2 regions of the Azoarcus sp. DD4 genome follow, and region 1 is predicted to be linked to the other one. Evidence: predicted binding sites of a transcription regulator. Region 1 holds the regulator's gene; the other holds the start of a gene.

What was found. The regulator LexA, encoded in region 1, represses DNA repair genes until DNA is damaged. The targets are predictions, from matches to a motif close to ACTGTATNTANATACAGT.
Region 2: CJ010_RS02235 (ATP-dependent helicase) is a predicted target of LexA. The motif match lies at 2,572-2,589, and genes of this name have one in related genera.

Annotation. Positions count from the first base shown of each region.
Region 1 covers NZ_CP022958.1:2,872,290-2,876,686, reverse strand. Annotated here, with positions in the region: gene CJ010_RS13260 (MATE family efflux transporter) at 1-1,019, opposite strand, end outside; gene CJ010_RS13255 (hypothetical protein) at 1,074-1,619, opposite strand; gene lexA (transcriptional repressor LexA) at 1,764-2,372, opposite strand; gene CJ010_RS13245 (peroxiredoxin) at 2,640-3,167, shown strand; gene CJ010_RS13240 (peptidylprolyl isomerase) at 3,112-3,597, shown strand; gene CJ010_RS13235 (dipeptide ABC transporter ATP-binding protein) at 3,675-4,397, shown strand, end outside.
Region 2 covers NZ_CP022958.1:448,124-452,520, forward strand. Annotated here, with positions in the region: gene CJ010_RS25340 (hypothetical protein) at 1-431, shown strand, start outside; gene CJ010_RS02235 (ATP-dependent helicase) at 468-2,570, opposite strand; gene CJ010_RS02240 (Na+/H+ antiporter) at 2,706-4,346, shown strand; gene CJ010_RS02245 (DUF4124 domain-containing protein) at 4,379-4,397, shown strand, end outside.

The sequences.
Region 1 (4,397 bases):
TCCCGCGCGAACCACAAAAGGATGCCGACCAAGGTGGCCAGGCACGTACTCAACAGCAAACCCACCCGGACTACGGTCCGAGCGCGCTGCCAGTCATGGGCGCCGGCGGCCTGTCCCACCAGGACCAAGGTTGCGGTTGAGAGCGACAGTGGCAGCATGTACACGAGCGCGGCCAGGTTGGCGACGATGCGATGCCCCGCGACGGCCTCAGCACCAAGCCGCGCGACAAAGAGTGCGATCAGCGTGAACGAGGTGATCTCGATGAACGTCGACATCCCCATGGGCAGGCCAAGGCGCAGCAGGGCAAAAAGGCTCGCGGCTCGCGGTCCTCGCCAGTTGTGGAAGATCAGATATGTTCGATATGCCGGGTTGCGGCTCAGGTAGGAGATGCCGCAGCAGAGGCTGATCCAGGCGACAACGGATGTCGAGACTCCGCATCCTGTTGCGCCTAGGGCGTCGATGCCCAAATGACCGTTTGTCAGCGCCCACGCAAGGGGAACATGGATGGAGCTGGCGATCAGGCTGATCGCCATCAGGGCCCGCGGCCTGCCTACCGCGTTGTTGAAGGCGTAGAACGTCCGGTACAGCAGGATCGCCGGTAAACCGGCTGCTGTTGCGCGTAGATAGGTACTGACTTTTTCGCCTGTATCGGGGGGTACCCTCGCAAGCTCGAGCAGCATTTGCGGAAAGACAAGAATCAACGTGCCGGGCACAGCAAGCAGCAGGGCGAGCCAGAAGCCCTGTTGCAGAGTTGCACCGATCTCGGTATGGCGTCCGCCGCCGACGAGGTGGGCGACCGTCGGAGCCACCGACTGAAGAATGCCGACCAGCAGCATCAGCACCGATACGTAGAGACCGTTGCCGACTGCAACCGCGGCCAGATCCGTGGTGCCGTAGTGAGCGGCTATCGTGGTGTCGGCGACCATCATGCTCATTGACAGCAACTGCGCAACGAGGACGGGCCAGGTATGTCCGAGCAGTTGTCTTGCTGTGCTGCCGAAGGGGGCGGACGAGCGCATGCAAACGTCAGCGACGCGGGCTGAAGCGCATCTGCGCGATCGATTGGCGAGCGCTCACCCGCGGGCGACCAGCTTGTTCCGCCAGTAGCGCCAGGACAGGAAGCCGAACATGGCAGCCATGATGAGCCAGAATCCGACGCCCTGCCAGAAAGCGACTGGATCGGTGGCAAGGAAATAGTCGCGAGGCGGACGCACGAAGTGGATGCGCCCCTCGACCAGCGCTTTCGCCGCTGCTGCGAGCAGGCCCAGTGCGGGGGCAAACCAGATGACCAGCCCCGCACCCACGATGCAACGATCCGTGAGTGGCGTCTCTCGCGTACGCGGCAGATAGACGCTTTCCACGCCGTACCACACCGCAAGCAGGAAGCCGAGCGCGGCGGCGAGCGGTGCCACTGCAAGGACGCCACCGAATGCAGTGGCAGCGATCATGAAGATAGCGCCGTCGAGCGGCTGGATCAGGCTCCACAGCGCCGCGAGTGACGAGAACAACCAGATCGATGCTGGCAGGGTCACGACAAAAAGCAGCAGCGCCCATCGAGCCCGCCACCGGGCGATATCACCGGCGCGCCCGGTATCGGCAGTCTGGAGGAGTAGCGGCATGGTCAACGAATACCCGAGGGTCGGGCAACAGGAAAGAAGAGCGTCACCAGAGTTTACTACGTGGGCTCCTGCCGCCGGCTCGGGCCGGCCTGATTCGCACAGGAGCGGGGCGGAAAACAGCCTGTGGTGCTCGGAGGAACTGCGTCAGTTGTCCTTGCGGATCAGCCCGACCATGACGCCTTCGAGCACCAGTGGCGTGTTGCGCGTGTCGACAACGATGGGCGCGTAATCCGGGTTGGCCGGTAGCAACTCCACCGTTGTCCCCTTGCGCTGCAGCGTCTTGACCGTGACGTCGTCATCGACGCGGGCGACCACGATCTGTCCGTTGCGCGCTTCTACCGCGCGATGGACCGCGATCAGGTCGCCATCCAGAATGCCGGCGTCGCGCATGCTCATCCCGCGTACTCGTAGAAGATAGTCCGCACGTGGCGAAAACAGCGCCGGATCGAGTTGGTAACGGGCTTCGACATGTTCGGCGGCAAGGATGGGACTGCCTGCCGCAACGCGACCGACCAGCGGCAGACCGAGCGCTTCGGCCAGCCGGATACCGCGGGCCCTGCCTTCTTCAAGGAGGATCGCCCCTTTGGCTGCAAGGGCGCGCAGATGGGTTTCGGCCGCGTTGGGCGATCGAAAACCGAAAGCTGTGCACACCTCTGCTCGCGTGGGCGGACGCCCCTCGTTTTCGACGGTCTGGCGGATGAAATCGAGAATTTCCTGCTGTCTGGTAGTGAGTTGTTCGCTGCGGGCACTCATAGCGGCCTCCTTTGACTGTATTTTCGAACAGTATTCAGAAGCACGCAAGCCTTGTGTCGTCGCGAGGCTAGTCGCGAATTGACGCAGTGCGCCTTGAGGCCGGCCGGATTCTGAGCTATTCGTTCAGTCATCCGTGCCAGTCCACCATGAAGTCAGCTCTCGAGGAGTGTCGTCATGCATGCTTTCTCCGGCAGCATCCCCGCAGCCCAGGTCGGTAGAGTTCAGTCCGGGTCTCGGCTAGAATCGCCGGCAGCTCAGGGAGAACCCATGTTGCAGAGCGGACACCTCGCCCCCGACTTTTCCTTGCCGGACGCCGACATGGAAGACTTCAGCCTGGCAGGTGAGCGCAACCGTCACCATGTGGTCCTCTATTTTTATCCCCGCGACAACACGCCGGGCTGTACGCTTCAGGCTGCTGATTTCAGCGATCATGAAGCGGATTTTGCCCGCCACGACTGCATCGTCGTGGGTGTGAGTCCCGACGACTGCCTCACCCATGCAGAGTTTCGCGACCAGCATGGGCTGTCGATCCGGCTGCTTTCGGATACTGAAACCGAGGTTTGCCGGCTTTACCATGTGTGGCAACAGAAGGAAGTCGACGGTGTGAAGAAGATGGGCGTGGCGAGGACGACCTTCATCATCGACAAGCAGGGCGTCATCCGCCACGTGCTCCGTGACGTCACACCCCGTGGCCACGCTGCCGCGGTTTTCAAACTGGTCAAGGAACTGGAATCCGACAATGCAAACGGAAATCGTCAAGAACAGCGTGGTTACGCTCAAGTACACCGTCCATGACGCGGATGGCAACATGGTCGACGACGGTCAGCACCCGCTGACCTATCTGCACGGCGGTTACGACGGCATCTTCCCTGTGCTTGAAGAAGCCCTGCACGGCAAGAAGCTGGGCGAACAGCTCACCATCAAACTGCAGCCCGAAGATGCCTTCGGCGATTACGACGAAGAACTCGTCATGATCGAAGACGCCTCCCTGTTCCCCGAGAATATCGAGGTCGGCATGTCCTTCGAGCGCGTGACTGACGATGGCGAAGAGGAAGTGATCTACCGGATCACCGATATTGCCGAAGGCAAGGTCGTAGTCGATGGCAACCATCCGCTGGCCGGCATCGCGCTGGTGTTCGATGTGACCGTTGCCGAGGTGCGTCCGGCAACGGCCGAGGAAATCGGCCATGGCCACGTGCATGGCCCGGGCGGGCATCACCACTAAGTCTGATCAGGGGGCCGCGAAAGCGGCCTTTTTCATTTTTCCCTGCCGTTTCCGATCCTTTCACTTCTCTGGCGCTCATGACGTCTTCATTTCACTCCGACGTATCACCGGCGCAAGGGCGCCTGCTCGAAGTCGAGAACCTGCGGGTGGCGATCGACGCCGGAGGCGCAAGCATCCGCCCCGTGGATGGAGTCGACTTTTTCATTGCTGCGGGTGAGACCTTCGCCCTCCTTGGCGAATCCGGGTGCGGCAAATCGATGACGGCCTTGGCGCTCACCCGTTTGTTGCCTGATGGCGGCCGCATTGCTGGCGGCGACGTCCGCCTGGCCGGGGACAGCCTGCCGGCGCTGTCGGAAGCGCGTATGCGTGATGTGCGCGGCGGGCGGATAGGCATGATCTTCCAGGAACCGTCGACCAGCCTCAACCCAGTGATGAGTGTCGGGGCGCAGATTGCCGAGGCCCTGGCGAAGCATCGTGGCCTGCGGGGGGAGAAGGCCAGAGTCGAGCTTGTCCGTCTGCTGGAGGCGGTAGGAATCCCCGATGCCGTTCACCGCGTCGACGACTTTCCCTTCCAGTTCTCGGGAGGCATGAAGCAGCGGGCGATGATCGCAATGGCGCTGGCGGGGCAGCCCGAATTACTGATCGCCGACGAGCCGACCACAGCGCTGGACGTTACCATCCAGGCTCAGGTCCTCGATCTGCTCAGGCGTCTCCAGGACGAGCGTGGCATGGGCATGTTGCTTATCACGCACGATCTCGGCGTGGTGGCGCGCATGGCGCACCGAGTGGGCGTGATGTAC
Region 2 (4,397 bases), 2.4 Mb from region 1:
CTGTCGCCGTGGCCAAGAAAAAGCCGGCAGCGCCGGCCAAGGCCAAAGCGGCGGTGACGAAGACCGTGACCAAGGCTGTGGTCGGGGAAGTGGCGGCGCCGGCGCCCGAATCGGTCAAGAAGGACAAGGCGCCGAAAGTGGCGAAGGCCGCCAAGGCGGTGAAGGCCGAGAAAGCCGAAAAGGTCGAGAAGGTGGAGAAGGTGGAGAAGACCGAGAAGGTCGTCCGCGATTCCTTCTCCTTCCCGGCGAGCGAGCACCGGCGCATCAAGGCGCTGCGCGAGCAGCTCGGCAAGGCTGGCCGCCTGGTGAGCAAGTCGGAAGTGTTGCGCGCGGGTCTGGCGGCACTCGACGAGCGCGGACCGGACGAACTGGCCGCCCTGTTCGACGCCCTGCCGCCGGTGCTCAAGGGCAAGCGCAGCAAGAAGCACTAAGCCCGGCTTGCGCGCCGGCCCAGGCCGGCGCGTGGCTCAATCCCACATGCCGCGCATCTTCGCGGCGAGATCCAGCGCCGCCTGGCGCGACTGCGGCGTACCGCGGAATTCCGGCGGCGGCTCCGGCCACGACACCTGCTCGAACTGCGGCAGCAGGCGGTTGGGGATGAAGCGGCTGCGGCCGGCATACACGTGGCGGTCGCCCATGCCCTGCTGCTGCGTCACGTAGAAGCGCTGCGGCACCAGCAGTTCCAGGTGGTCCCTGGCGCGCGTCATCGCCACGTAGAGCAGGCGGCGCTCTTCCTCTATCTCGCCGCTGCTGCGGGTGGCGATGTCGGACGGCACGCAACCGTCCACCACGTTGAGCACGCTCACCGCGTTCCACTCCTGGCCCTTGGCCGAATGCATGGTCGACAGGATCAGGTAGTCCTCGTCGAGCAGCGGCACGCCGGCCTCGTCGCTGGTGGCGCTGGGAGGATCGAGCGTGAGTTCGGTGAGAAAGCGCTGCCGGCTCGGGTAGGTGGCGGCGATGCGGCCGAGCTGCTGGATGTCGCCCTGGCGCACCGCCGCGTCGTCGTAGAGGCGGGGCATCTGGCCCTCGTACCAGCGGCAGGCGAGTTCGAAGCTGGCCGGCCAGGGCGCGTCGGGCCGGCGCAGGTGTTCGACCAGCGTGGCGAACTCGCGCCAGTCCGCCTGCGCCGCTTCCGGCACCGGCTGCTCGGCGAGCAGCTCGCAGCCCTCGGGCGCCGCTACCACGTGGTCCAGCACCTTGCCGGCGGTCTTGGGGCCTATGCCGGCCATCAGCTGCACCACCCGGAAGCCGGAGACGCGGTCGCGCAGGTTTTCCACCCAGCGCAGCAGCGCCAGCATGTCCTTCACGTGCGCGGCCTCGAGGAACTTGAGCCCGCCGAATTTCACGAAGGGGATGTTGCGGCGGGTCAGCTCCATCTCCAGCCGGGCGCTGTGGCTGGCGGCGCGGAACAGCACCGCCTGCTGCTTGAGCTTGATGCCCTGCTCGCGGCGCGCAAGCACCCGTTCCACCACGAAGGCGGACTGGTCGGCGTCGTCGCGCACCGACACCAGCTGCGGCCGTGCGGTGGATTCGCGCAGCGACCACAGATCCTTGCTGTAGCGCTCGCTCGCCTGCGCGATCACGGCATTGGCGGCGTCCAGAATCGGCCGCGTCGAGCGGTAGTTCTGCTCCAGCGTCACCCGGTGCGCCGGCGGTTCGAAGCGGCCGGGGAAATCCAGGATGTTGCGCACCGTCGCGCCGCGAAAGGCGTAGATGGACTGCGCATCGTCGCCCACCACGGTGAGGCCGCGGCCGTCCGGCTTCATAGCCAGCAGGATCTCGGCCTGCAGGTGGTTGGTGTCCTGGTATTCGTCGACCAGCACGTGGCGGAAGAGGCCGCCGATTTCCTCCGCCAGCGCCGGCTCGGCCACCATGTGCGCCCAGTACAGCAGCAGGTCGTCGTAGTCGAGCACCTGCTGGGCCTGCTTGGCCTCGACGTAGGCGCGGAACAGCGTCTTCAGCTCGGCCTCCCATTCGGCGCACCACGGGAAGGTGGTCTGCAGCACCTCGGCCAGCGGCGCGCGGGTGTTCACCGCCGCCGAGTAGATGGCGAGGCAGGTGCCCTTGAGCGGAAAACGCTTGTTGCGCGTCGGCAGCCCGGCCTCGTGGCGCGCGAGGTTCATCAGGTCGGCGGAATCCTCGCGATCGTGGATGGTGAAGGCCGGGTCCAGGCCGATGCGGCCGGCGTATTCGCGCAGCAGGCGCGCGCCGATGCCGTGGAAGGTGCCCGACCACTGCAGCGTGGCCTGCGCCAGCCAGGGCGTGTCGACCGCCAGCTGGCCGAGGATGCGCTGCACCCGCCGGCCCATTTCGTCGGCGGCGCGGCGCGAGAAGGTGAGCAGCAGGATGCGAGCCGGGTCGGCGCCGTGGGCGATCAGGTGGGCGACGCGGTGCGCCAGGGTGTTGGTCTTGCCCGAGCCGGCGCCGGCGATCACCAGCAGCGGGCCGGGGATTTCGCCGCTGCCCTTGCCGCCGCGCACGCCGTATTCCACCGCCTCGCGCTGCGCGGGGTTGAGACGTTCGAGGTAGGCCGGGGCGGCGGCGGGCAGGGGCGCGGGACTGTTCATGCCTGTAATTCTATCCAGTCCACCCCGGCGGGCGGTAGCCCGACTTTCGCAAGTCGTCCGGGCGCGCACGCCTGCGCGGCATCGCTGCGAGCCGCGCGGTAAACTGGCGGCTACTCAAGGAAATTCCCGACGCATATGCATTCGATCGAGGTGGTGCTGGCGATGCTGCTGGCGGTGGTGGCCAGCGGCTACCTGGTGCGCGTGGTGCCGGTGTCGCTGCCCCTGCCGGTGGTGCAGATCGCCCTCGGCGCGGTGATCGCGGGGGTGTTCGGCCACGGCGTGCGGCTGGACCCGGAGATCTTCTTCCTGCTCTTCCTGCCGCCGCTGCTCTTTCTCGACGGCTGGCGCATCCCCAAGGTCGGGCTGTTCCGCGACAAGGCGACCATCCTGGAGCTGGCCTTCGGACTGGTGGTGTTCACCGTGGTCGGCGCCGGCTTCCTCATCCACTGGCTGATTCCCGCGATGCCGCTGGCGGTGGCCTTTGCGCTGGCCGCCATCGTGTCGCCCACCGATCCGGTGGCGGTGTCGTCGATCGCGGCGCGCGCGCCCATCCCCAAGCGGTTGATGCACATCCTGGAAGGCGAATCGCTGCTGAACGACGCCTCCGGCCTGGTGTGCTTCCGCTTTGCGGTGGCGGCGGCGATGACCGGCAGCTTCTCGCTGGCCAGCGCTTCGCTCACCTTCCTGTGGGTGGCGCTGGTCGGGCTGGCGGTCGGCGCCGGCGCGACCTGGGCGGTGGCCCTGGCGCAGCGCTGGCTGTCGCGCCATCTGGGCGAGGAGGCCGGTTCGCCCATCCTCATCAACCTGCTCACGCCCTTCGGCGCCTACCTGATCGCCGAGCATCTGGATGCGTCCGGCATCCTCGCGGCGGTCGCCGCCGGCGTCACCATGAGCTATGTGGAACTCAGCGGCCGGGCGCTCGCCACCACCCGGGTGCAGCGCGCGGCAGTGTGGGACACGGTGCAGTTTTCGCTCAACGGCATCATGTTCGTGCTGCTGGGCGAGCAGCTGCCCGGCATCCTGGCGCGGGCGGCGGCTTCGGTGGAAGACACCGGCCACCTGTCGCGCTGGTGGCTGCTGGTGTATGCGCTGGCGATCAGCGTCATCCTTGCGCTGCTGCGCTTCGCCTGGGTGTGGGTGTCGCTGCGCATCAGCCTGTTCAAGGCGCGCGAACCGGGCGAGCCGCTGCACCGGCCGGACTGGCGCATCGTGGCCGCGGTGTCGCTGGCCGGCGTGCGCGGCGCCATCACCCTGGCCGGCGTGCTCACGCTGCCGCTGCTGCTGCCCGACGGCCGCGAGTTTCCGGCGCGCGATCTGGTGATCTTCCTCGCTGCCGCGGTGATCCTGGTTTCGCTGCTGCTCGCCAGCGTCGGCCTGCCGCGCCTGCTGCGCGGGCTGGAACTGCCGGACGAACCGGCCGAACGGCGCGAGGAAGACCTCGCCCGACGCGAAGCGGCCACCGCCGCCATCGCCGCCATCGAGCAGGCCCGCCATGCCCTGTCGGACGCGAGCGCGGCCGAGGCCGATCTGTACACGAACGCGGCGCTACGGGTCATGTCGAATTACCAGCACCGCCTGGCCGACAGCGCGATGCCCGGCGGCGTGGACGCCGAACGCCTGCGCCAGGCCGACCGCGCCGAGGTGGCGCTGCGGCTGGCGGCGCTGCAGGCCGAGCGCGAGGCCATTTTCCGGCTGGCGCGCGACTACGCGATCTCGGACGAGATCTCGCGCAAGCTGGTGCGCCAGATCGACCTGATGGAGGCGCGCTACCGCTGAGCGCACGCGCAGCCGCCGTATCGGAGACACCCATGCAGATCGCACACTTGC